Regions from separate parts of the Streptomyces sp. NPDC059788 genome, predicted to be linked through region 3. Evidence: riboswitches for the same ligand, from Rfam matches in the RefSeq annotation. Region 3 holds a riboswitch; each other region holds the start of a gene.
What was found. Region 3 has a riboswitch for thiamine pyrophosphate ahead of thiO (glycine oxidase ThiO). Riboswitches for the same ligand answer to the same signal wherever they lie in the genome.
Positions count from the first base shown of each region.

Region 1 (7,810 bases), on a different contig from region 3:
GTCTACGCCGACGGGCTGGCCATCGCCATGGACGGCGGGATCACCATGGCCGGAAAACTACTGGTGGTCCAACTTCCCCTGACTGGCTGACCGTTATCCGGGCAGGGGTAGCGGCAGGTAGGGAAGTGGCGCAGCGGGGTCCGAGCTAGGCAGGAGCGGTCCCTATTTCCGCAAACACCCTGTCACCCCGTGCCGGAGGCGCTCTACCATCGGTCTATCCGTAGCAGGCTCTCCTCCGTTTCCGCCCACTGCCCGGCCCACGCCGGCCTGTACGGCCCTACGGAGCATCGGGGGATGCACATGAACAGCGCTCCGCACCTGCTGAGCGAGGATCGCGCGGAATTCGCGCGGCTCCTCGACGAGGCGCTGCGCACCGCGGAATACCGACCGGAAATGACCTCCGCGGCGGGAAAGCACCTCAACACCGAGCAGTTGCGCACCATGGCGCTCAGCGCCACATCAGCCATCGCCGCGTGTGCGACGGCCGAATACCGACACTATGTACGGCTCCGCGAGGAGCTGCGCGCTCCGGCACCCGCACCGGACGCCGGCGGCGTGGAAGGCCGTGAGGAGAAAGGCGCATCGGCGGGCGGTCAGGGCATCGACCTCGCCACGACCGTGGGAGAGGTGGCGGAACCGGCCGGTGCCGGGCTCGCCGCGATGCTCGCGGTGCTCGCACCGGTACTGGCGGGCATCGCCGCCGTCCTGTTCCTGGTCATCGGATACGTCCTGCGGACGGTCGGGACCGACCCGGCCGCCGCCCAGCCCATGATCAGCGTCGGCTGGGTCTTCGCGGCGATCACCGCCGCGGGGGCCCTCGTCGCCATGGCGAGCCTGGTCCACGCGGCCGTGCGCAACGGCTCCACCTCGCTTCGCGCACCACGCGCCGGCGACGGCCGGGGCGGGCGGGCCCGCGAGGTGGACGCCGCCCGGGACGCCTGGCGGCAGGCGCTCCTGGAGCGCGGCATACTGCCGTTCCTGCGCGAGGCCCTGGCCGACCCGGCCGGCGTCAACGGCCGCGAAACGGCCCGGTACGTACCGCGCCGCGGCGTCGACGGCGGCAGCCGTATCCCGTCCCTGGGCTACTCACGGCCCGACTTCACCAGCCCGGACGGCGGCCCGCCCGCCGCTCCCCGGCCCCGCTTCACCAGTCCGGACTTCACCAGCCCGGACTACGGCGGGCCGGACCACCACCCTGAATAGCGCCCACGCACCACCCGCAACGCCACCGCGCCGCGGGGCCGAGTCACCGGCCCCGCGGCGTATGTGTGCTGGGTGTCGTGGGCTGGGTGGCGGGGCTGGGTGGCGTGCGCCCCGATGGGGTGAAAGGAGGTTGATCGGACCGGCGTTGGGGGTGAGGGGGACTTATGTTCGGGGTGGAGGTGATGCGCCATGAGCGACAACGACACCGCGCCGGACCACGTGGTCCAGAAGGACGCGATGGACATCGGCGACTTCGTATACGCGGCTACAGGGGCACGCGTACGAAGGATCACTCTGCCCAACGGCGAGCACTGGTTCCCCGCATCGGACGTCTGCCGGGAACTGGGTTACACGACCACCCGCAAGGCTCTCCTGGACCATGTCCCGGAACCGCGACGAGAGTCTCTTGAGACTGTGACTGGAAGTCACAGTCTCAGCATTCCCGCAGGTCGTGAGTGGCGCAGAGACTTGCAGATGGTGGATCTCCAAGGCCTGATCCTGCTGGTGAACGCCTGCACGAAGCCTTCTTGCAAGCCTTTCAAGCAGTGGGTGTCCAAGGTGATCGTCGCCATCCAGCGCGACGGCTCGTACACCATGCGGAACGCCGAGGCGCAGCCCACCAGTACGCACACCGACCCGCCCCCGGCCCACACCATGCCCCCTCAGGTAGCCGAAGCCATCGTCCGCCTGGAGGAACACAATCTCCGTATGGACGAGGCGTACGCCGCTTTGCGCCAGCAGGAGATGCGGCTTCTCCACCAGATGACCGACTCGCTCGGCCGCATGGCCGACTCGCTGGACCGGATCGCGGACAAGCTGGAAACCGGCCATCGACGAGCCTCACACGTCTGCGAAGAACCGGCCCTGACCGCTGACGGACTGCTCGCCGACTGGAAGGCACGCCAGTTGGTCGTCACCGGTGACATCTGGGCCGTAGCGGCCTACCTGGCTCCCGCGCTCGTCAACTCGAGTGTCGCGAGTTACCCGTTGCGAGTGATTGCCCAGCGGACCGGCCTCACCGAGCACCGCGTGCACGACGCGCTGCGGATGCTGCTGAAGCGCGGCTGCATCCGCCAGGTCGGGGTCGGCAACGACGGCGCGCCGGAGTACGCGTTGCGTCGCTGACGGATGGCGCCCCGCGCCTACGGAGCGGGCGGACTCCCGCCCCCGTGACCGGCCAGCCGCAGCAATGCCTCCCCGGTGGCGTACAACTCGACCAGCAGCGGTCGTAGCGCCTGGCCCGCCCCGGTCAGCGCGTACCGGGTGCGGACGGGGAACGCGCGTTGGCGCTCCACCTCCACCAAGCCTCTCTCCTGCAGGGCCCGCAGCCGATCGCTGAGCACCTTGGCGGAGAGCTCCGGCAGCAGTTTCCGCAGTTCCGTGAACCCGCGAGGGCCGCCCATCAGCTCGCGTAGGAGCAATGTGGTCCAGCGGCCGGATACCGCCGTGAGGGCGACCTCGACGGGGCAGTCGGCCTCGGGCCGATGGGTGCGGCCCTGTGGGCCGGGCACCAACTCCGTGTCCCAACTGGTGTGGGTTTCCCTTTGGTGACCCACGTCGGCGGAGTGTTCGCTGGCCGCATGTCGCATTCCACCAGTGTGCCGCTGGCGCGCAGCGCTGCCGACCACGCGTACGCCTTCGCGCGAGCGTTCAACACCTTCGACCCGGACGTTCTCGACCAGCTCTACGAGCCGGACGCGGGCTTCGTGCCCCGGCCTGGCCATTTGGTGACCGGGGCTGATCGGCTCCGGGCCAATGGAGAGTTCCTCCGGCTCCGGGTGCCCATCCGGGTGACGCCACGCCACACGTACGTCGTCGGGGACCTGGCGCTGCTGATCGTGGACTTCGTCATCGACGGGATCGCGGCGGACGGCGAGCACGTGCACATCCCGGGCACCGCGACGGACGTGGCCCGCCGGGGGCCGGACGGATACTGGCGCTACGTGATCGACAACCCGTTCGGGGTGGCGCACCACGTGGGGGCTCCCTGAACCCCGGCCCGCTGCCGGGCGACAACGGGCGCGGCCGGAGTCGCCCGGCAGGGCCGGGCAGGTGACCTCAGTCGGCGAGGGGGAGGTAGACGCGGTTGCCCGCCGCCGCGAACTCCTTCGACTTCTCCAGCATCCCCGCCTCGATCTCCTCCGGGGACGAGCCCTCCTCGCCACCGAACTGCTCCGTGATACTCCTGCTGATCTTCATGGAGCAGAACTTGGGGCCGCACATGGAGCAGAAGTGCGCCGTCTTCGCCGGCTCCGCGGGCAGCGTCTGGTCGTGGTAGGCGCGGGCCGTGTCCGGGTCGAGGGCCAGGTTGAACTGGTCCTCCCACCGGAACTCGAAGCGCGCGTCGGACAGCGCGTCGTCCCACTCCTGGGCGCCCGGGTGGCCCTTGGCCAGGTCCGCCGCGTGGGCCGCGATCTTGTAGGTGATGACGCCGGTCTTGACGTCGTCGCGGTCCGGCAGGCCCAGGTGCTCCTTGGGCGTGACGTAACAGAGCATCGCGGTGCCCCACCACGCGATCATCGCCGCGCCGATCCCGGAGGTGATGTGGTCGTACGCGGGCGCGATGTCGGTGGTCAGCGGGCCCAGCGTGTAGAACGGGGCCTCCTCGCAGATCTCCTGCTGGAGGTCGACGTTCTCCTTGATCTTGTGCATCGGGACGTGTCCCGGCCCCTCGATCATCGTCTGTACGCCGTGCCGCTTGGCGATCGAGTTCAGCTCACCGAGCGTACGCAGCTCCGCGAACTGCGCCTCGTCGTTGGCGTCCGCGATGGAGCCGGGGCGCAGGCCGTCGCCGAGGGAGTACGTGACGTCGTAGGAGGCGAGGATCTCGCAGAGTTCCTCGAAGTGGGTGTAGAGGAACGATTCCCTGTGGTGCGCCAGGCACCACGCCGCCATGATCGACCCGCCGCGCGAGACGATGCCGGTCTTGCGGCGGGCCGTCAGGGGGACGTAACGCAGCAGAACGCCCGCGTGCACGGTCATGTAGTCCACGCCCTGTTCGGCCTGTTCGATGACCGTGTCCTTGTACACCTCCCAGGACAGCTCCTCGGCCTTGCCGTCCACCTTCTCCAGTGCCTGGTAGAGGGGGACGGTGCCGATGGGGACGGGGGAGTTGCGCAGCACCCACTCACGGGTGGTGTGGATGTTGCGGCCGGTGGACAGGTCCATGACCGTGTCGGCGCCCCAGCGGGTCGCCCAGGTCATCTTCTCCACCTCCTCCTCGATGGAGGAGGTGACGGCGGAGTTGCCGATGTTCGCGTTGACCTTCACCAGGAAGTTCTTGCCGATGATCATCGGCTCGATCTCCGGGTGGTTGACGTTGGCGGGCAGTACGGCCCGGCCGGCCGCGATCTCGTCCCGTACGAACTCGGGGGAGACGTTCTCGCGGATCGCGACGTACTCCATCTCCGCCGTGACCTCGCCGCGCCGCGCGTACGCGAGCTGGGAGACCGCGGCGCCGTCCCGGCCCCGCCGCGGCTGCCGGGGACGGCCGGGGAAGACCGCGTCGAGGTTCTTCAGACCGCCGCGCGGCGAGGTGTGCTTGAGGCCGTCGTCCTCGGGCCGCGGCGGACGGCCCGCGTACTCCTCGGTGTCCCCGCGGCCGATGATCCAGTTCTCCCGCAGCGGCGCCAGGCCGCGGCGGACGTCGCTTTCGATGTTGGGGTCGGTGTACGGCCCTGACGTGTCGTAGAGCGTCACGTCCTTGCCGTTGGTGAGGTGCACACGGCGGACCGGGACCCGCAGGTCGGGGCGCGATCCGGTGAGGTAGCCCTTGTGCCAGCCGATCTCCTTGGCGGAGCCCTGGCCGTTTTCGGGCGTGCGTGCATCCTGCAGAGTCATGAAGACCCACTCCCTACGCCGGCATTACCCGGTAACAGGTTCGGCGGTCGACGCAGCGATGTCCGTGACGGCGTTCCCGGCTTCGGCCGGACGTTCCGTACGGGGGTCAGCGCCCTCTCAGCCCGGTGCTCCGAGCTCCCGCGATTGCAAAGGTGCCACCACGGTAGCGGCCGTCGTGGCGCGGTGAACAGGGGGCCCTGCCAGTTCTTGCGATGATCGGGCGGTGACCAGCAACGAGCCCCCGCACTCCGCGCACCACCCCGTTCACGGCCCGGCGCACGCGCACGGGCCCGATCAGGAGCAGGGCCGTCACGGGCCCGACCTCACGCACGGCCATGGTCCCGGAGGCCACGGTCCCGGACCCGGCCCAGGACTCGGTCATGGCCACAGTCACAGCCATGGCCACGGCCCCGCCGCCCCCGTCTCGCGCCATCTGCGCAAGGTCATCGCCGCCGTACTGATCCCTTTCGCCGCCGCGGTCCTGGCCGGGCTGGTCGTCCTGTGGCCGGGTGGCGCGCCGGGGCACAAGCCGTCCGGTGTCGGCTTCGACCAGCAGACCGAGAAGGCGAAGGTGGTGAAGGTGGAGGAGGTGAACTGCGCGGACGTGCACGCCCAGCAGCAACAGCAACCGTCGCAGCAGCAACCGTCCTCCCCCGCGGACCCACGCCAACGCCAGGCACAGCACTGCGAACGGGCGATAATCGAGGTGACCACCGGCAAGGACACGGGCCGGCGGTTCGAGTCGATCGTGACGCCCGACGCCACGCGGCACTACACGGCCGGCCAGGGGGTCGTGGTCGCCTATGCGCCCAAGGCGCCCAAGGATCTCCAGTATTCGGTCGCCGACGTGGACCGGACCTTCCCGATGTGGGTGCTCGCCGCCATCTTCGCGGCGGCGGTCGTCGTGGTCGGACGGCTGCGCGGGGTGCTCGCGCTGGTGGCGCTGGTCGTGAGCTTCGCGGTCCTGACGCTGTTCATCCTCCCCGCCATCCTTCAGGGGTCGAATCCCCTGGTGGTCGCCATCGTCGGGGGCAGCGCGATCATGCTGGTCGCCCTCTACATGTGTCACGGACTCACGGCCCGTACGTCCGTCGCCGTACTGGGCACGCTCGTCTCGCTGCTGCTGATCGGCCTGCTCGGCTCTCTCTTCATCGGGTGGGCGCTGCTGACCGGCAACACCGACGACCAGACCGGGCTGGTGCACGGGCTGTACCCCGACATCGAGATCCGCGGCCTGCTGCTGGCAGGCATCATCATCGGCTCGCTGGGCGTGCTCGACGACGTGACGGTCACGCAGACCGCCGCGGTCTGGGAGCTGAAGGAGGCCGACCCGTCGGCGGGCTGGCGCAAGCTCTACAGCTCGGCGATGCGCATCGGGCGCGACCACATCGCGTCCGTCGTGAACACGCTCGTGCTCGCCTACGCGGGCGCGGCGCTGCCGTTGCTCCTGCTGTTCTCGATCGCACAGAGCAGTGTCGGTACGGTCGCCTCCAGCGAGGTGGTCGCCGAGGAGGTCGTACGGACGCTGGTGGGCAGCATCGGCCTGGTCGCGTCCGTACCGCTGACCACGCTGCTGGCCGCGCTGGTCGTCTCCGCGGACCGGGGGGCGACGGGCCGGAGTCCGGGACGGCGTGCCGGTCGGGGCGCCGGAAGCGGCAGGCGGCGGCGCAAACGCTGAGCGGGGCAGGCGCGGCGGATGGACCCGAGGGGCCGCGGGGCCGGGCAGACCGCAAGGGCCGGGTGGACCGCAGGGACTGGGCGGACCATGGGGCCTGGCGAAGGTCAGGGGGCTTGGCGGACCGCGCGGGCTGGGCGGGCCGGAGATCCCGGCCGGGCCGACAGCGGTCCGCCGCCGCCACCTGGGAGCCGCGGCTGAGGCCGCGACGGGCCCGGAAGAAGCCGTGCCGAGCCATCCCCGTACAGCCGCCGGTCACCCTGCCTTCTGGGCCTCCGAAAGAATGCGGTCCAATGTCGATTCGAGCGTGTCGCACACCTCTTCCTCCCCGATCGGTACCAGTCGGTCCGTACGGTCGAGGAAGGCCACCAGCGGCGGCGCACCGGCGCGGAACAACGCCCGTTCGTCGCCCACCTGGAGGCCGATGAAGACGTCGCTGAGGTGTTCGGAGGAGGACGGCTCGATGCGCACGTCACCCTCACCGGACGGCTTGCTCAGCCCGTCCAGCAGCAATTCCCGGCTGAACGCCCAGGTCACGGGCACATCGCCGGGAAGGTCGAAGGTGAAGCTGACCGCATAGGGGTCCGCGCAGTCGAAGTACAGCTCCACCGGGATACGGAAGGCGAGCTCCTCGGACACGAGGAAGCTCATGATCACTTCTGCCTGAACTGTGTCGGTCATCAGCCTCTGCCCCGTACTTGGTCGGAGATGGCCAGGAATCGTCCCTCTTGGCCCCATTGACGCCATCGTCTGTCACGTGCAAGCGGATCACAAGGAGTGATTTTTCAGATACTGATAGAGAATGCGAGTGTCGTTAACGTCGCCTCCGCCATTCTGCGTAGTCGATCGGTAACGCAGTGTAGGCGTTGAGCGTCGCTCGCGGGAAGGGAAATCGCCATGGTCGCGGCCGCCGAACCCACCTGGATCGGAATCGCCGAGCATACTGTGCCCAGGGCATATTCCTGTTGCTCATACGCGACTTGGGCGCGCCGCACGGAGTCCAGGCGGTGCCGCAGGTCGTCCTCGGAGCGCACCGAGTAGGGCGTCAGCGACCGCACCGGGTGCCGGGCCAGGTGGTCCTTCCTGGACTGT
Region 1 covers NZ_JBHWHY010000062.1:18,254-26,063, reverse strand. The annotation lists gene ACFV57_RS37410 (metallophosphoesterase) at 1-90, shown strand, start outside; gene ACFV57_RS37405 (hypothetical protein) at 295-1,203, shown strand; gene ACFV57_RS37400 (Bro-N domain-containing protein) at 1,393-2,328, shown strand; gene ACFV57_RS37395 (winged helix-turn-helix transcriptional regulator) at 2,346-2,792, opposite strand; gene ACFV57_RS37390 (YybH family protein) at 2,784-3,194, shown strand; gene thiC (phosphomethylpyrimidine synthase ThiC) at 3,262-5,043, opposite strand; TPP riboswitch at 5,037-5,195, opposite strand; gene ACFV57_RS37380 (YibE/F family protein) at 5,267-6,721, shown strand; gene ACFV57_RS37375 (SsgA family sporulation/cell division regulator) at 6,974-7,399, opposite strand; gene ACFV57_RS37370 (IclR family transcriptional regulator) at 7,504-7,810, opposite strand, start outside.
Region 1: another riboswitch for thiamine pyrophosphate. It lies ahead of thiC (phosphomethylpyrimidine synthase ThiC); the one in region 3 lies ahead of thiO (glycine oxidase ThiO).

Region 2 (7,810 bases), on a different contig from region 3:
CCTCGACGACCACGCACTGGTGGCTGCTGGTCGCCTCGGTGGTGCTGATCGGCGGGGGCACACTGGTCGTCCGGCTGCTGGGCAGCCGCGCCGCGATCCTCGCCGGTCTGCTGTCCGGTCTGGGCTTCGGCGCGCTCGGCGTCGGAGTACGCGTACTGAACGGCGTCGACCCGTTCAACCTGCCCACGCTCCTGGCCGACCCGGCCCTTTACGCCATTCTCGTCGCCGGCGTCGGTGGCATGTACCTGCACACGGTGGCCCTCCAGATCGGTTCGGTCAACGGCGCCACGGCGGCGCTGGTGGTGGGCGAAACAGTGGTTCCTGGCATCCTCGGGGTGCTGTGGCTCGGCGACTCCTCCCGTCCCGGCTTCGCCTGGATGGCCGTGCTCGGCTTCGTGATCGCGGTGGCCGGTGCCGTCGCGGTCGCCTGGTTCGGCGAGCCGGAAGACGGCTCCGGGACCGGATCGGCGGCCGTACCGGCTCCTGCGGAGGGAGCGAAGACGCTGGACGGGCAGTCGCCCGAGAGCGACAACCGACCCACGGCCGGCAGCCGCGCCACTTCTTCGTAGACACGCCACGGGGCACCAGCCGACAGCCACCGGCTCCGTCCACAGGGCCACAGGCCCCGGCTACCGGCCACCGGCCACCGGCCACCGGCCACCGGCCACCGGCCACCGGCCACCGGCCACCGGCTACCGGCGAACAGTGGCCCAACGAGGCGCGCGGAGCCCCCTCCAGGCATCAGCGGCAGGACCCACGGGGACCCGCGGGGCTGACAGCAGGCCCCCCTCCGCCCCATGCGGGCCCGCTCCGGGCCCGCATGGGGCGGCTGTCTGTGGCGGATGTCTGGTGACCGTTGTCCTCAAACGACCGGCCGACGGCAAGCCGCCTCTGCCGGCCGACGGCAGGCAGCCTCGGGCACGCGCGCCCGCCGTCCCCACGGAAAACGTCCGTCAGCGGTCCAGGACCACGACGTCTTCCGCCGCGAAGGTGACGCCCACCGACTCTCCGTCTTCCGGGGCGTCCCGCAGCGCGCAGGCCGCCTCCAATTGCGGGCCGGCGTCCGGCTGGAGGAGCAGGGCGACGTGCGTGCCGCGGAAGGTGCGGGCCGCGACCGTGCACGGAAGCCCTTCCGAGGCGGTGGTGATCCGTACACCGACCGGGCGTACGAGCAGGCGGCAGCGTCCGTCCGCCGTGCCCTCGGGCACGGGCAGCTTGCCCCATGGGGTGTCGGCGGACTCGCTCCGTACCGTCGCCTCCACCACGTTGTCGAAGCCGAGGAAACGGGCGACGAACTCGGTGGCGGGACGCTGCCACACCTCCAGCGGGGTGCCGCTCTGCGCGATCCGCCCCTCCTGCATGACCACCACCCGGTCGGCCAGCGCGAAGGCCTCCCCCTGGTCGTGGGTCACCGCCAGCACGGTCGTACCCAGTTCGCCGAAGACACGGCGGAGTTCGACGACCAGGCGCTCGCGCAGACCGCGGTCGAGCTGTCCGAGCGGTTCGTCCAGCATCAGCAGCCGGGGCCGGGGCGCGAGCGCACGGGCCAGCGCGACGCGTTGTTGCTCGCCGCCGGACAGCGCCGCGACGGCGCGCCGCTGCGCGCCCGGCAGGCCGACGAGGTCCAGGAGCCCGGCCACCGTGCGGTCCCGCTCGGCGCGGGGCACTCCCCGCATGCGCAGCCCGAAGGCGACGTTGCCGCCGACGTCCCGCTGCGGGAAGAGCTGGTGGTCCTGGAACATCAGCCCGACGCCGCGCCGGTGCGTGGGTACGCACGACTGGTCGCGGCCTTCCAGGTACACGCGTCCCGCGTCGGCGGATCGCAGTCCCGCCACCACCCGAAGCAGGGTGGATTTCCCGCTGCCGCTGGGCCCGAGCACACAGACGATCTCCCGTGCGGCGACGTCCAGGTCCACCGCGTCCAGGGCGGCCGGCTGCCCGTCGCGGAAGCGGACGGTGACGTCCTCCAGCCGCAGCAGTGCGCCGTCCGCCGCTGTGTCAGCGTGTTCCGCCATCTAAAACTCTCCGGCCTGATCGGTACGGATGCGCTCCAGCGCCAGCAGCGCGCCCGCGCACACCACCATCAAGATCGTGGACAGCGCCATCGCCTGCCCGTAGTTGAGTTCTCCGGCGCGTCCCAGCAGCCGCGCCACGGCCACCGGCAGCGTCGGGTTGTCGGGCCGGGCGATGAAGACCGTCGCGCCGAACTCGCCCAGCGACACGGCGAAGGCGAAGCCCGCGGCGATCAGCAGCGCCCGTCGCACCAGCGGCAGGTCGACCTCGCGCCATACGCGCCACGGCGAGGCCCCCAGCACCGCGGCCGCCTCACGCAGCCGCTCGTCCACCGCGCGCAGCACCGGCAGCATGGTGCGTACGACGAACGGCACCCCGACCAGCGCCTGGGCCAGCGGCACCAGCCACCACGACGAACGCAGATCGAGCGGCGGCTTGTCGAGAGTGATCAGAAAACCAAAGCCGACGGTCACCGCCGAAACCCCGAGGGGCAGCATCAGCAGCGCGTCGAACCCCCGCACCAGCCTGCCGCCCCGCTTCGTCAGTGCGGCCGCCGCCAGCCCGCCGACCACGAGGGCGATGAGCGTGGCGGCGGCCCCGTAGGCGAGAGAGTTCCACAGGGCGTTCAGTGGGGCGACGGCGAAGGTGCTGTCCATGGAGGCCGCGGACCGCAGCGCCTGGTAGAAGACGAGCCCGTAGCCGTCGGGTCCGGCGAAGGAGCGCTCGATCAGCACCAGCAGCGGCACCACCAGCAGCAGTGTGATCACGACGAGCGTGCCCCACAGCAGCGCCCACTGGCCGACGCCACGGGGCCGTCGCGCCGTCTGCGCCGGGTCGACGAGTGTGAGGGTGGCTTCCCGCCGCCGTACGGTCCAGGCGTGCAGCGCCAGCAATGCGAGCACGGCGGCGAACTGCAGCAGGGTGAGGACGGCGGCCGTCGGGAGGTCCAGGAAATCGGCGGTCTGCCGGTAGATCTCCACTTCCAGAGTGGAGAACTTCGGCCCGCCCAGGATCTGCACCACCCCGAAGGAGGTGAAGGTGAAGAGGAAGACCATCAGAGCGGCCGCCGCGACGGCCGGCGCCAGAGCGGGCAGCGTCACCCGCCGCCAGGCGCTCCAGCGGGACGCGCCGAGCACCCGGGCCGCTTCCTCCTGCCGCGGGTCGAGCTGTCCCCAGAGGCCGGCGACGGTCCGTACGACCACGGCGTAGTTGAAGAAGACGTGCGCCAGCAGGATCGCCCACACCGACGTGTCCAGCCGTACGCCCCACAGGTCGTCCAGTACGCCGCCGCGCCCGACCAGCGCCAGGAACGCCGAGCCCACCACCACCGTGGGCAGGACGAACGGCACCGCGACCACCGACCGCAGCAGCCTCTTTCCGGGGAATTCGAAGCGCGCGAAGACGTATGCGCCGGGGAGCGCGATCAGCAGCGTGAGCCCGGTCGATGCCGCCGCCTGCCAGACGGTGAACCACAGCACGTGCAGGACGTCCGGGTCGGAGAGCACTTCCCCGGCCCGGCCCAGCTGCCACTGTCCGCCGTCCTTCAGCCCGCGCCCGACGATCGCGGCGACGGGGTAGGCGAAGAAGAGCGCGAAGAAGGCGAGCGGCAGGGCCATCAGAGCCAGCCGCGAGGCCGTTCCCCGTCCCCGTGAGCGCCGTGCCCGCTTCTCGCGGCCGGTTACTTCAGGACGAGCGAGGACCACTGCTTGATCCATTGTTCGCGGTTCTTTGTGATGGCGTCCGGAGCCACCGTCTCCGGCTTGTCGATCTTCTCGCCGTACTTGGTGAACAGTTCGGGCACCTTGGCGTCCGTACGCGCCGGGTTGACGAACATCTGGAGCGGGACGTCCTCCTGGAACTTCTTGCTCAGCAGGAAGTCCAGCAGCGCCTTGCCGCCCTTGTCGTTCTTGGCGCCCTTGAGCAGGCCGGCGAACTCGATCTGCCGGAAGCACGTACCGGTCGCGACACCCGTCGGCGCTTCCTTGGGCTCGGGCTTCTTGCCGAGCACCTCGACGGGCGGGCTGGAGGCGTACGAGACCACCAGGGGCTTGTCGCCCTTGCCCTTGCCTGCCGCGGAGCCCGAGAAGCGTTCGTTGTACGCCTGCTCCCAGCCGTCCACGACCTCTACGCCGTTGGCCTTGAGCTTCTTCCAGTAGTCCTGCCAGCCGGATTCACCGTATTCGGCGATGGTGCCGAGCTGGAAGGCAAGGCCGGGCGACGACGTGGCGGAGTTCTCGGTGACGAGCAGTCCCTTGTATTCGGGCTTGAGCAGGTCGTCGAAGGTCCGCGGCGGCGCGATCTTGTGTTCGGCGAAGTAGGCGCGGTCGTAGTTGACGCAGGTGTCGCCGTAGTCCACCGGCGTCACCCGGTGCTCCGCCTTGTCGAGCTGCAGCTCTCCGGGGACGCTCGCCAGCCCCTTGGCCTCGTACGGGGTGAAGAGCCCCTCCTTCAGGCCACGCGACAGCAGTGTGTTGTCGATCCCGAAGAAGACGTCGCCCTGCGGGTTGCCCTTGGAGAGGATCGCCTGGTTGACGGCCTTGCCCGCGTCCCCGCCCTTGAGCACGTTGACCTTGTAGCCGGTCTGCCGGGTGAACTCCTCCAGCACGGACTTGGAGACGTTGAAGGAGTCGTGGCTGACGAGCGTGACCGTCTTGGGGTCCGTACTGCCGCCGCCGCCCGAGCCGCACGCGGCGAGCGCCGTCATGCCGGCCGCGGCGGCCAGCGCCGTGACGGTGATCCTTCTGGTGGTGCTCACTGGATTCCTCCTGGCTGGCCAGGAAGAGACGCGGCCCCACCCGGCGCTTCACGAGGAAGGCCGGATGGGGCGCAACAGCATGAGTGACGACCGAACTTCCTACCCGGAATGACCCGGGCGAGGTTCAAGGGTCTGCGGCACCTCGGTGTCCGTGACGCTCGGTCCGTGACACTGCCGCACTCTCAGCGCTGTGGCGCTCCCCTGTCGGAATGTGCATTTGTTCGATCACACAGTACCAGCGGGCGGTCAGCGCTCCGAGGCCGCGAGCTGCCCGCAGGCGCCGTCGATCTCCTGCCCGCGCGTGTCGCGGACGGTCACCGGCACTCCGTGCGCGGCGATGGCCTCGACGAACGCCTTCTCGTCCTCGGGGCGCGAGGCGGTCCACTTCGAACCGGGCGTCGGGTTCAGCGGGATCAGGTTCACATGGACGCGCTTGCCCTTGAGCAGTCGGCCCAGGAGGTCCCCGCGCCAGGCCTGGTCGTTGATGTCGCGGATCAGGGCGTACTCGATCGAGATCCGGCGGCCGGACTTCTCCGCGTACTCCCAGGCGGCGTCCAGCACCTCGCGCACCTTCCAGCGCGTGTTGACCGGTACGAGCGTGTCGCGCAGCTCGTCGTCGGGTGCGTGGAGCGACACCGCGAGCCGGCACTTCAGGCCCTCGTCCGCGAACCGCAGCATCGCCGGGACGAGACCGACCGTGGACACCGTGATGCCGCGCTGGGACAGCCCCACGCCGTCGGGCTCGGGGTCGGTCAGCCGCCGGATCGCGCCCACGACCCGCTTGTAGTTCGCCAGCGGCTCGCCCATGCCCATGAAGACGATGTTGGACAGCCGGGCCGGCCCGCCCGGCACCTCACCGTCGCGCAGCGCCCGCATGCCGTCGACGATCTGATGAACGATCTCCGCGGTGGAGAGGTTCCGGTCCAGTCCGGCCTGCCCCGTCGCGCAGAACGGGCAGTTCATGCCGCACCCGGCCTGCGACGAGATGCACATCGTGACCCGGTCCGGGTAGCGCATCAGCACGGACTCCACGAGCGTGCCGTCGTGGAGCTTCCACAGCGTCTTACGGGTGGTGTCGTCGTCACAGGAGATGTGCCGCACCACGCTCATCAGCTCGGGCAGCAGCTCCGACGCCAGCTTGCCGCGCGCCGCGGCCGGGATGTCGGTCCACTCCGCCGGGTCGTGCGCGTACCGCGCGAAGTAGTGCTGCGACAGCTGCTTGGCGCGGAACGGCTTCTCACCGGCCGCGGCCACGGCTTCGCGCCGCTCGGCGGGGGTGAGATCAGCAAGGTGCCGCGGGGGCTTCTTGGCCCCGCGCGGCGCGACGAAAGTGAGTTCTCCGGGCTTAGGCATGGTTCTTCCAGTGTCGCAGACGTACGAAGTGACGATCGCCGCTCGGACGGGAGGCCGGTCCCGGAGCGCGAAAAGGCCCGCCACAAGGTGTGACGGGCCCCTCACGCGTACGGGGACGCGTACGGAAAACCGCTGGTCAGCCGGATCCGACGAAGATGACGTACAGGAGCCAGACGACCGGGGCGGTCGGCAGGAGGGAGTCCAGGCGGTCCATGATGCCGCCGTGGCCGGGCAGCAGCGTGCCCATGTCCTTGATGCCGAGATCCCGCTTGATCATGGACTCGCCGAGGTCGCCGAGCGTCGCGCTGGCCGCGACGGCGATGCCCAGGAGCAGGCCCTGCCACCAGGCGCCGTCCGTGATGATCAGCTCCATGCACAGCGCGCCCGCGACCATGGCGAACAGCACCGCGCCGAACAGCCCCTCGCGGGTCTTGCCGGGGCTGATGCGCGGCGCGAGCTTGTGCTTGCCGAAGCGCCAGCCCACCGCGTACGCGCCCGTGTCGCTGACGACGGTCAGCAGCAGGAACGTCAGGACGCGCTGCGGCCCGTCGTCGGCGGCCAGCATCATCGCCACGAACGTCGCCAGGAACGGCACGTAGAACGCCGCGAAGACGCCTGCCGTGACGTCACGGAGGTAGTTCTCGGGGGCCTCCGTCATGCGCCATACGAGGACGGCGAGCGCGGTGAGGGCCATCGCCACCCAGGCACCCTCCGCGCCCCGCACGTAGCCGGCGACCACCATGGCCGTACCGCCGAGCGCGAGCGGCACCAGCGGCACCTTGATGTCCTTGCGCTCCGACAGCCGCGAGGTCAGCTCCCACAGGCCCACGACCACCGCGATCACTATCACGCCCACGAACAGCGGCTTGTAGACGAAGAGCGAGATGAGGATGACGGCGCCGAGGCCGACGCCGACCCCTATGGCGGCCCGGAGGTTGCGTCCCGCGCTCTTCTTCTGCGGCTTGTGGGGTTGCTGTGAGCTGTCGGGCCCCGGCAAAGAGGTGGGCATGGGCTCCTGCGGCTGTTCGTCGCGGAACAGGGGGCCGCTCAGCCGAGCGGCCCCCCGGTCGTCCCGGTCGTCGTCCAGAGGTTTCCGGTCGTCGTCCTGGTGTCCGCCTGGGTCGGGCACGATGGGCATGGGGCGAGTCTGCGCCGCCGCGCCCCAGTCGTGCGCGGGACCCGCCGAACCGACGGGTCCCTGGTCGGGTGGTCCCCATTGACCGGCTTGACCGACGCCAGGCGGGGCCCCCCAGGATGACTCGTTCATCAGACCTCGAGGAGCTCGGATTCCTTGTGCTTGAGGAGCTCGTCCACCTGCGCGACGTACTTCGCGGTGGTGTCGTCGAGCTCCTTCTCCGCCCGGCGTACCTCGTCCTCGCCGGACTCCTTGTCCTTGACGAGCTTGTCGAGGGCTTCCTTGGCCTTGCGCCGGATGCTGCGGATCGAGATCTTCGAGTCCTCGGCCTTGTTCTTGGCGACCTTGATGAACTCCCGGCGGCGCTCCTCGGTGAGCTCCGGGAAGTTCACGCGAATGATATGGCCGTCATTGCTCGGGTTGACGCCCAGGTCGGAGTCCCGGATCGCCTGCTCGATGTTGCGCAGCGCGCTCTTGTCGAACGGGGTCACCACGGCCATCCGCGGTTCGGGCACCGAGAACGACGCCAGCTGGTTGATCGGCGTCATGGCGCC
Region 2 covers NZ_JBHWHY010000011.1:73,431-81,240, reverse strand. The annotation lists gene ACFV57_RS12250 (hypothetical protein) at 1-569, shown strand, start outside; gene ACFV57_RS12245 (ABC transporter ATP-binding protein) at 954-2,015, opposite strand; gene ACFV57_RS12240 (ABC transporter permease) at 2,016-3,629, opposite strand; gene ACFV57_RS12235 (thiamine ABC transporter substrate binding subunit) at 3,692-4,768, opposite strand; TPP riboswitch at 4,847-4,981, opposite strand; gene rlmN (23S rRNA (adenine(2503)-C(2))-methyltransferase RlmN) at 5,015-6,121, opposite strand; gene ACFV57_RS12225 (phosphatidate cytidylyltransferase) at 6,258-7,388, opposite strand; gene frr (ribosome recycling factor) at 7,388-7,810, opposite strand, start outside.
Region 2: another riboswitch for thiamine pyrophosphate. It lies ahead of ACFV57_RS12235 (thiamine ABC transporter substrate binding subunit); the one in region 3 lies ahead of thiO (glycine oxidase ThiO).

Region 3 (7,810 bases):
GGGCGTCGGCCAGGGCGTGGCGTGCGGTGGTCATCGGGCGGGTCCCCCCAGGTCTGCGGCGTACGGGCCGGGCCTTCCGGCCCGTACGCCCTAGTGGTGCGAAGACGGTCGCGGCCGCGGGTGCGAACGCGACGGCGAACGGCTCACGGGCGCGCGGCGAGCGCGCCCGCGGCCGGGTCGGGCGCTCCTACACGGCGAGCGCCTGGGCTCGGCGCTTCACCTCCGTACCGCGATTCTCACGCAGGGCCTGGGCGGGGGTGCCGGGCAGGGTCTCGTCCGCGGTGAAGAGCCACTCCAGCATCTCGTCGTCGGCGAAGCCGTCGTCCCGCAGGAGCGTGAGGGTCCCGACGAGGCCCTTGACGACCTTGCCTTCCTTGATGAAGTCGGCCGGCACATGCAGGGCACGGTTCTCGCCACGGCGCACCGCGATCAGCTGGCCCTCCTTCACCAGCTGCCGCACACGCGTCACCTCGACGCCGATCATCTCGGCGATGTCGGGGAGGGTGAGCCAGGCGGGCACGAGTCCATCGATCTTTGCGTCAATCTCGGTCACAGGACAAGCCTGCCACCTCGCACTGACAGCCGGTAGCGGGGCATCGCCATCGGCGCAGCCCACAGCACCCGAACGCACCTCGGTCCGCACCCGCCCACCGGGCCCCGGGCCCGGCTTCCGGGCCGCCCAGGCCCACCGCGGACCGCCTCAGACAGCCGCCGACTTCAGCGGTACGGACGCGTCCGCCACGAGCTGCCGGTCCAGTACCGCGCCCCGCTCGATGAGCTTGCGCCCCTGGGCGAGGTCGCGCGGCCGGCCGACCGCCAGCAGCGCGACGAGCACGCCGTCGCGCAGCCAGATCACCGACCAGGCGGCGCTTTCCGGGTCGCCGCGCCAGATCGTCTCGTCGGCGTCGGCGTGGTGCCCGGCGTACTGCACGAAGCGGCCGAACTGCTCGGACCAGAAGTACGGGACCGGGTCGTAGACCGGGCCCTCCGCCTCGCCGCGGACGATGGTGGCGGCGACGCTGCGCGGCCCGTGCATGGCGTTGTCCCAGTGGTGGACCAGGAGGCGGCTGCCGTAGCGGGCGGACGGGAAGGAGGCGCAGTCGCCGACCGCGTACACGTCGGGCAGGGAGGTGCGCAGCCGCTCGTCGGCCAGGATGGAGCGGTCCTCGGGCGACAGCTCGACGCCGGAGCCGGCCAGCCAGGAGGTCGAGGGCCGGGCGCCGATGCCGACGACGACGGCGTCCGCGGCGAGCGTCGCGCCGTCGGCGAGCGTCACCGTGCCCTCGGTGAGGGCGGCGACCCGGGCCCCGGTGCGCAGTTCGGCGCCGCTGTCCGCGTACCAGGCGGCCATGGGGGCGGCGACCTCGGCGGGCAGCGCGCCGGCGAGCGGCCGGTCGGCGGCCTCGACGACGGTCACCCGGCAGCCGGCCTCGCGCGCGGCGGTGGTGAACTCCGCGCCGATCCAGCCCGCGCCGACCACCACGACCTCGCGCTGCCCGGTCAGTACGGGCCGCAGCCGCTCGGCGTCGTCGAGGGTGCGCAGGACGTGGACGTCCGGCAGTCCGTCGCAGCCGGGCAGGGTCACCGGCTCGGCGCCGGTGGCGATCACCAGGTGGTCGTACGGGAGCGGACCGGCCTCCGTCTCGACCACCCGGGAGGCTGCGGCGAGCCCGGTGGCGTGCCGCCCCAGGAGCAGGTCGATGCCGAGCGCCTCGAAGTCGACGTCGAAGGTAGAGCCGTCGGCCTTGCCGAGCAGCACGGCCTTGGACAGCGGCGGGCGGTCGTACGGCCGGTGCGGCTCGTCGCCGAGCACCGCGATCTCGCCGCGCCAGCCCTGCTCTCGCAGGGCGACGGCGGTCTGCACGCCGGCCAGGCCGGCGCCCACGATGACGACACGACGGGCCCGTTCGGCGACGCGCTCGTCGCGGTCCTGGCGCGCGCGGTCAGTGTCCTGGGACTGGGTCTGCTCGCTCACCCGATCACTCTAGGGCGGTGTGTCTCGCGAGCAGGAGCATCCCGCAACGAGATCTATGACACACCGTCACGGCCCGTCACCCGCGGGGACCGGCCCGGAACCCGCGTCCCCCGGCCCGGCGCTCCCTTACGGCGCGTCGGCGGCCCGTACTAGGGTTGCCGGTGAACGCACTCGCGGGAGCCCGGACGCGACCGGGCTGAGAGGGAGGCTGTCGCGGCCTCCGACCGTACGAACCTGATCCGGGTCATTCCGGCGAAGGGAGGAGCTGGACGCCCATGCATCCACCTGCACAGACATCCGTACGGCCGTCGGCGGAGCCGCCCCCCGTACCGCAGTCCGAGAAGCCGTCCGTACCCCGATCCGCGAAGCCGTCCGTACCCCGATCCGCGAAGCCGTCCGCACAGCACGCCGCCCCCGGGGCCGGCGGCCCGCACCCGGACGTGCTCGTCATCGGCGGCGGCATCATCGGCCTGGTCACCGCCTGGCGGGCGGCCCTGCTCGGACTGCGCACCGCCGTCGCCGACCCGGCGCCGGGCGGCGGCGCCGCCCAGGTCGCGGCCGGAATGCTGGCCGCCGTCACCGAGCTGCACTACGGCGAGCAGACCCTGCTCGGCCTCAACCTGGCCTCCGCACGCCGCTATCCGGACTTCGCCGCCGAGCTGACGGAGGCGAGCGGCCTGGACCTCGGCTACCGCCGGTGCGGCACCCTGGCCGTCGCGCTGGACGCCGACGACCGCGCGCATCTGCGCGACCTGCACGCCCTCCAGCGCCGCAGCGGGCTGGAGTCCGAGTGGCTGACCGGGCGCGAATGCCGGCGCCTGGAGCCGATGCTCGCGCCGGGCGTGCGCGGCGGGCTGCGCGTGGACGGGGACCATCAGGTGGACCCGCGCCGGCTGGCCGCCGCGCTGCTCGCCGCCTGCGAACGGGCCGGGGTCGCCTTCCACCGCACCAACGCCGAGCGGCTGACCGTCGAGCGGGGCCGCGCCACCGGCGCCGAGCTGGCCGACGGCAGCCGGATCGCGGCCGGTCAGGTCGTGCTCGCCGCGGGCAGCCGCAGCGGGCAGCTGGCGGGCGTCCCCGAGGACGTGCTGCCGCCGGTCCGCCCGGTCAAGGGCCAGGTGCTGCGGCTGCGGATGCCGGACGGCCTGCCCGGCGGCGTACCGTTCCTGTCCCGCACCGTACGGGCCGTGGTGCGCGGCGGCCCGCTCTACCTCGTACCGCGCGAGAACGGCGAGCTGGTGGTCGGCGCCACCAGCGAGGAACTGGGCTGGGACACCACGGTCACCGCGGGCGGGGTGTACGAACTGCTGCGGGACGCCCACGAACTGGTCCCCGGCATCACCGAACTGCCGCTGGTCGAGACCCGCGCCGGGCTGCGCCCCGGCTCGCCCGACAACGCGCCGCTGCTCGGCCCGACCGCACTGCCCGGCCTGCTGCTGGCGACCGGGCACCACCGCAACGGGGTGCTGCTGACGCCCGTCACGGGCGACGCGATGGCGGCGGCGCTGTCCGGCGGCCCGCTGCCGCAGGAGGCGCGGCCGTTCGCCCCGGACCGCTTCGCGCCGAAGCCGTCCGGCCCCTTCCCGGCCTTCGGTGTCCGGCCGGGCTCCGCGCCCGCCCCCGTCCCCGCTTCCCAGGAGCAGCCCGTATGACCGTCACCACGCCCCCCACGCCCATCACCGTCTCCGTGAACGGCGAGCCCCGCGAGTTCCCCGGCGGGCTCACCCTGGACCGGCTCGTCGCCGGACTGACCTCCGCCGCCGGCGGCGTGGCGGCCGCCGTCAACGAGGCCGTGGTGCCGCGCGGCCAGTGGCCCGCCACCCCGGTCGGCGACGGCGACCGCGTCGAGGTCCTCACCGCGGTCCAGGGAGGCTGATCCGTACACCATGGCCGACGATCTCCTCACCATCGCCGACACCACCTTCGACTCGCGCCTGATCATGGGCACCGGCGGGGCGCCCAGCCTCGACATCCTGGAGCGGGCACTGCTCGCCTCCGGCACGGAGCTGACGACGGTCGCCATGCGCCGTCTGGACCCGACCGTGCACGGCTCGGTGCTGTCCCTGCTGGAGCGGCACGACATCCGCGTGCTGCCGAACACGGCGGGCTGCTTCACCGCGGGCGAGGCCGTCCTCACCGCCCGGCTGGCCCGCGAGGCGCTCGGCACCGACTGGATCAAGGTGGAGGTGGTCGCCGACGAGCGCACCCTGCTGCCGGACCCGGTCGAGCTGCTGGACGCCGCGGAGACCCTGGTGGACGACGGGTTCACGGTGCTGCCGTTCACCAACGACGACCCGGTGCTGGCCCGCCGGCTGGAGGACGTGGGCTGCGCCGCGATCATGCCGCTGGGCTCCCCCATCGGCTCCGGACTGGGCATCCGCAACCCGCACAACTTCCAGCTGATCACCGAGCGGGCCGGAGTCCCGGTGATCCTGGACGCGGGCGCGGGCACCGCCTCGGACGTGGCGCTCGCCATGGAGCTGGGCTGCGCCGCGGTGATGCTGGCGTCGGCGGTGACCCGCGCGCAGGAGCCCGTCCTGATGGCGGAGGCGATGCGGCACGCGGTCGAGGCCGGCCGGCTGGCGCACCGGGCGGGGCGCATTCCGCGCCGCCACCACGCGGAGGCCTCCTCGCCCACGGAGGGCGTCGCCGTGCTGGACCCGGAGCGGCCCGCCTTCTGAGGCGCGGCGGGCGGCGGTCCCGGACGGCCGCCGCCCGCTCTTCACGAAAAGGACATCCCTCGCGTCCGGGACGCCCGGCAGCACGTCCCTGTCACTGTTCGGCTGCAGAAAGGCGCTGGTCATGGGCGGGGCGCCCACGAGCGGGGCAGCGGCTCGTAGACTCCTCTGCCGTGGATACGACCCTTCAGGACCCCCTGGTCGGGCAGCTGCTCGACGGCCGCTACCAGGTGCAGGCGCGCATCGCCGCCGGCGGCATGGCCACGGTCTACCGGGCCATGGACACCCGGCTGGACCGGGTGCTCGCCCTGAAGGTGATGCATCCGTCGCTGGCGGTCGACGCCGCGTTCGTCGACCGGTTCATCCGGGAGGCCAAGTCCGCCGCCCGGCTCGACCACCCCAACGTGGTGGGCGTCTTCGACCAGGGCACCGACGGTACGTACGTGTACCTGGCGATGGAGTACGTCGCCGGCTGCACGCTGCGCGACGTCCTGCGGGAGCGCGGCGCCCTCCAGCCGCGGGCCGCGCTGGACATCGCCGAGCCGATCCTCGCCGCGCTGGGCGCCGCGCACCGGGCCGGGCTGGTGCACCGCGACATGAAGCCGGAGAACGTGCTGATCGGCGACGACGGCCGGGTCAAGGTCGCCGACTTCGGCCTCGTACGGACCGTGGGCACGAACACCACCGCCTCGACCGGCTCGGTCCTGGGCACGGTCTCCTATCTGGCGCCCGAGCAGATCGAGGACGGTACGGCCGGTCCGGCCGCGGACGTCTACGCGTGCGGTGTCGTGCTGTTCGAGATGCTGACCGGCGGCAAGCCGCACACCGGCGGCAGCGCGGCCCAGGTGCTCTACCAGCACCTGCACGAGGACGTGCCGGCCCCGTCGACGTACGCGCCCGAGCTGGCGCCGCAGCTGGACGACCTGGTCGCCGCGGCCACCGCGCGCCGCCCCGAGCTGCGCCCGCAGGACGCCGTGACGCTGCTCGCGCAGGCCCGCGCGGTGCGCGCCGAGCTGTCCGACGCGCAGCTGGACGCGGTGCCGCCGCAGGCCAACGAGGCGCCGGAGGGCGGTTCGGGGGCGGGTCCCGAGGACCGTACGAGCGTGCTGCCGCGGGTCGCCGTGCAGCCGCCCCTGCCGCTGCCGCCGGAGGAGCCGCTGAACCACACCAGCAGGCTTCCGGCCCCGCCGCCGGACCCGGCGTCGGCGGCGGAGCCGACCACCCGGCTGCGTCCGGTGGCCGCCGCTCCGCGGGGCGGGGCCTGGGCCGGGCTGCTGCGGGCCCGGCGCAAGACGGTCTCGGTGGTCGCGGCCGTGCTGCTGGTGCTGGTCGTGGGCGCGGGCGTCTGGTACATCAACTCCGGGCAGTTCACCACCGTCCCGGCGGTCCTGGACATGACGCAGGCGAAGGCGGAGAAGACGCTGCGTGCCGAAGGCCTGGACGTGAAGGTCGAGCGCGCCTTCAGCCCGAACGTGGAGCGCGGTCACGTCATGGCCACGGCCCCGGAGAACGGCAAGCGCATCCGGGGTACGGGCACGGTCACCATCACGCTGTCCAAGGGCCCGGAGATCGTCCAGGTGCCCGACCTGGCGGGCACTCCGGTCGCCGACGCCAAGCGCAGACTGCGCGACCTGGGGCTGACGGTCGGCACGGTGCGCAGGGAGTTCTCCGACGAGGTCGCCAAGGGGTCGGTGATCGGCACCGACCCGGCGGCGGGCAACAAGCGCCGCCCGGACACCGCCGTCGCGCTCACGGTCAGCCGCGGCGCGGAGGTCGACGTACCGGACGTGACCGGCCGGGACCGGGCGGACGCCGAGGCCACGCTGCGCGGCGCGGGCTTCGACGTGAAGTTCGCGGACACGACGGTGCACTCCCCGCACGACAAGGGCAAGGTCGCGCGGCAGTCGCCGGGGCAGGGCAGCAAGCAGGGCCGGGGCGACACCGTCACGCTCACGCTCTCCGAGGGGCCCGAGATGGTCGCCGTGCCGGACGTGACGGGCAAGAGCACCGACGAGGCCAGGCGGGCACTGACCGGCGCGGGCTTCGAGGTCGAGGTCAAGAAGCCGTTCCTGTTCCCGCGGGACAGGGTCGAGAGCCAGTCGGTCGAGGGCGGCGAGCAGGCGGCCAAGGGCAGCAAGATCACGATCCGGCTGGAGAGCGCGCTCTGAGCCGTACGCCGGGGCGCGGTCCGGCGTACGGCGCGAGGCGCGTCCCGGCGTGCGATCGGGGCACGGCCCGGAGCACGGTCCGGATCGCGGCCCGGGAGCCGCTCCGGCGCACGGTCCGAGGGCCGCGCCGGACCGCGCCCCGGCGCGCGCGCTGTGAGCAAGGACGCCCGCCCGCGCGCCGGGCGGGCACCCCGCACCTGGCACCCTTGACACGTGAGCATCTCCCCTTCCCAGCAGCGGGCCCGTGAGCGCAACCCGGTCGGCGGCCACGTGCCGGTGGCCGGCGGCCTGGCCAAGGTCGGCCTCCCGTACGCCCGTGACATCGGCGGCGAGGCCGTGCAGGTCTTCGTCGCCAACCCGCGCGGCTGGGCGACGCCGCCCGGCACGCCGCAGCAGGACGAGGCGTTCCGCGAGGCCTGCGAGCGGGAGTCGCTCCCGGCGTACGTGCACGCCCCCTACCTGATCAACTTCGGCTCGCACACCGAGGCGACCGTCGAGAAGTCCGTGGACTCGCTGCGCCACTCGCTGCGGCGCGGCCGGGCGATCGGCGCGCGGGGCGTGGTGGTGCACACCGGCTCGGCGACCGGCGGGCGGCCCCGCGCGACGGCGCTGGAGCAGGTGCGCGAGCGGGTACGGCCGCTGCTGGAGGAGCTGACGCACGACGACGATCCGTGGCTGCTGCTGGAGCCGACGGCGGGTCAGGGCGCGTCGCTGTGCGCGCTGGCGGAGGACCTGGGCCCGTACTTCGACGCGCTGGACCGGCATCCGAAGCTGGGCATCTGCCTGGACACCTGCCACGCCTTCGCGGCCGGGCACGACATGGCCGCGCCCGGCGGGATGAAGGCGCTGCTGGACGAGCTGGTCGACGTCGCCGGCGAGGGGCGGCTGAAACTGATCCATGCCAACGACTCCAAGGACGTCGTCGGCGCGCACAAGGACCGCCACGAGAACATCGGCGCGGGGCACATCGGCGCCGACCCGTTCGGCGA
Region 3 covers NZ_JBHWHY010000038.1:5,772-13,581, forward strand. The annotation lists gene thiE (thiamine phosphate synthase) at 1-34, opposite strand, end outside; gene ACFV57_RS29370 (Rv2175c family DNA-binding protein) at 188-553, opposite strand; gene ACFV57_RS29375 (NAD(P)/FAD-dependent oxidoreductase) at 701-1,975, opposite strand; TPP riboswitch at 2,139-2,254, shown strand; gene thiO (glycine oxidase ThiO) at 2,416-3,627, shown strand; gene thiS (sulfur carrier protein ThiS) at 3,624-3,851, shown strand; gene ACFV57_RS29390 (thiazole synthase) at 3,862-4,656, shown strand; gene pknB (Stk1 family PASTA domain-containing Ser/Thr kinase) at 4,827-6,821, shown strand; gene ACFV57_RS29400 (deoxyribonuclease IV) at 7,035-7,810, shown strand, end outside.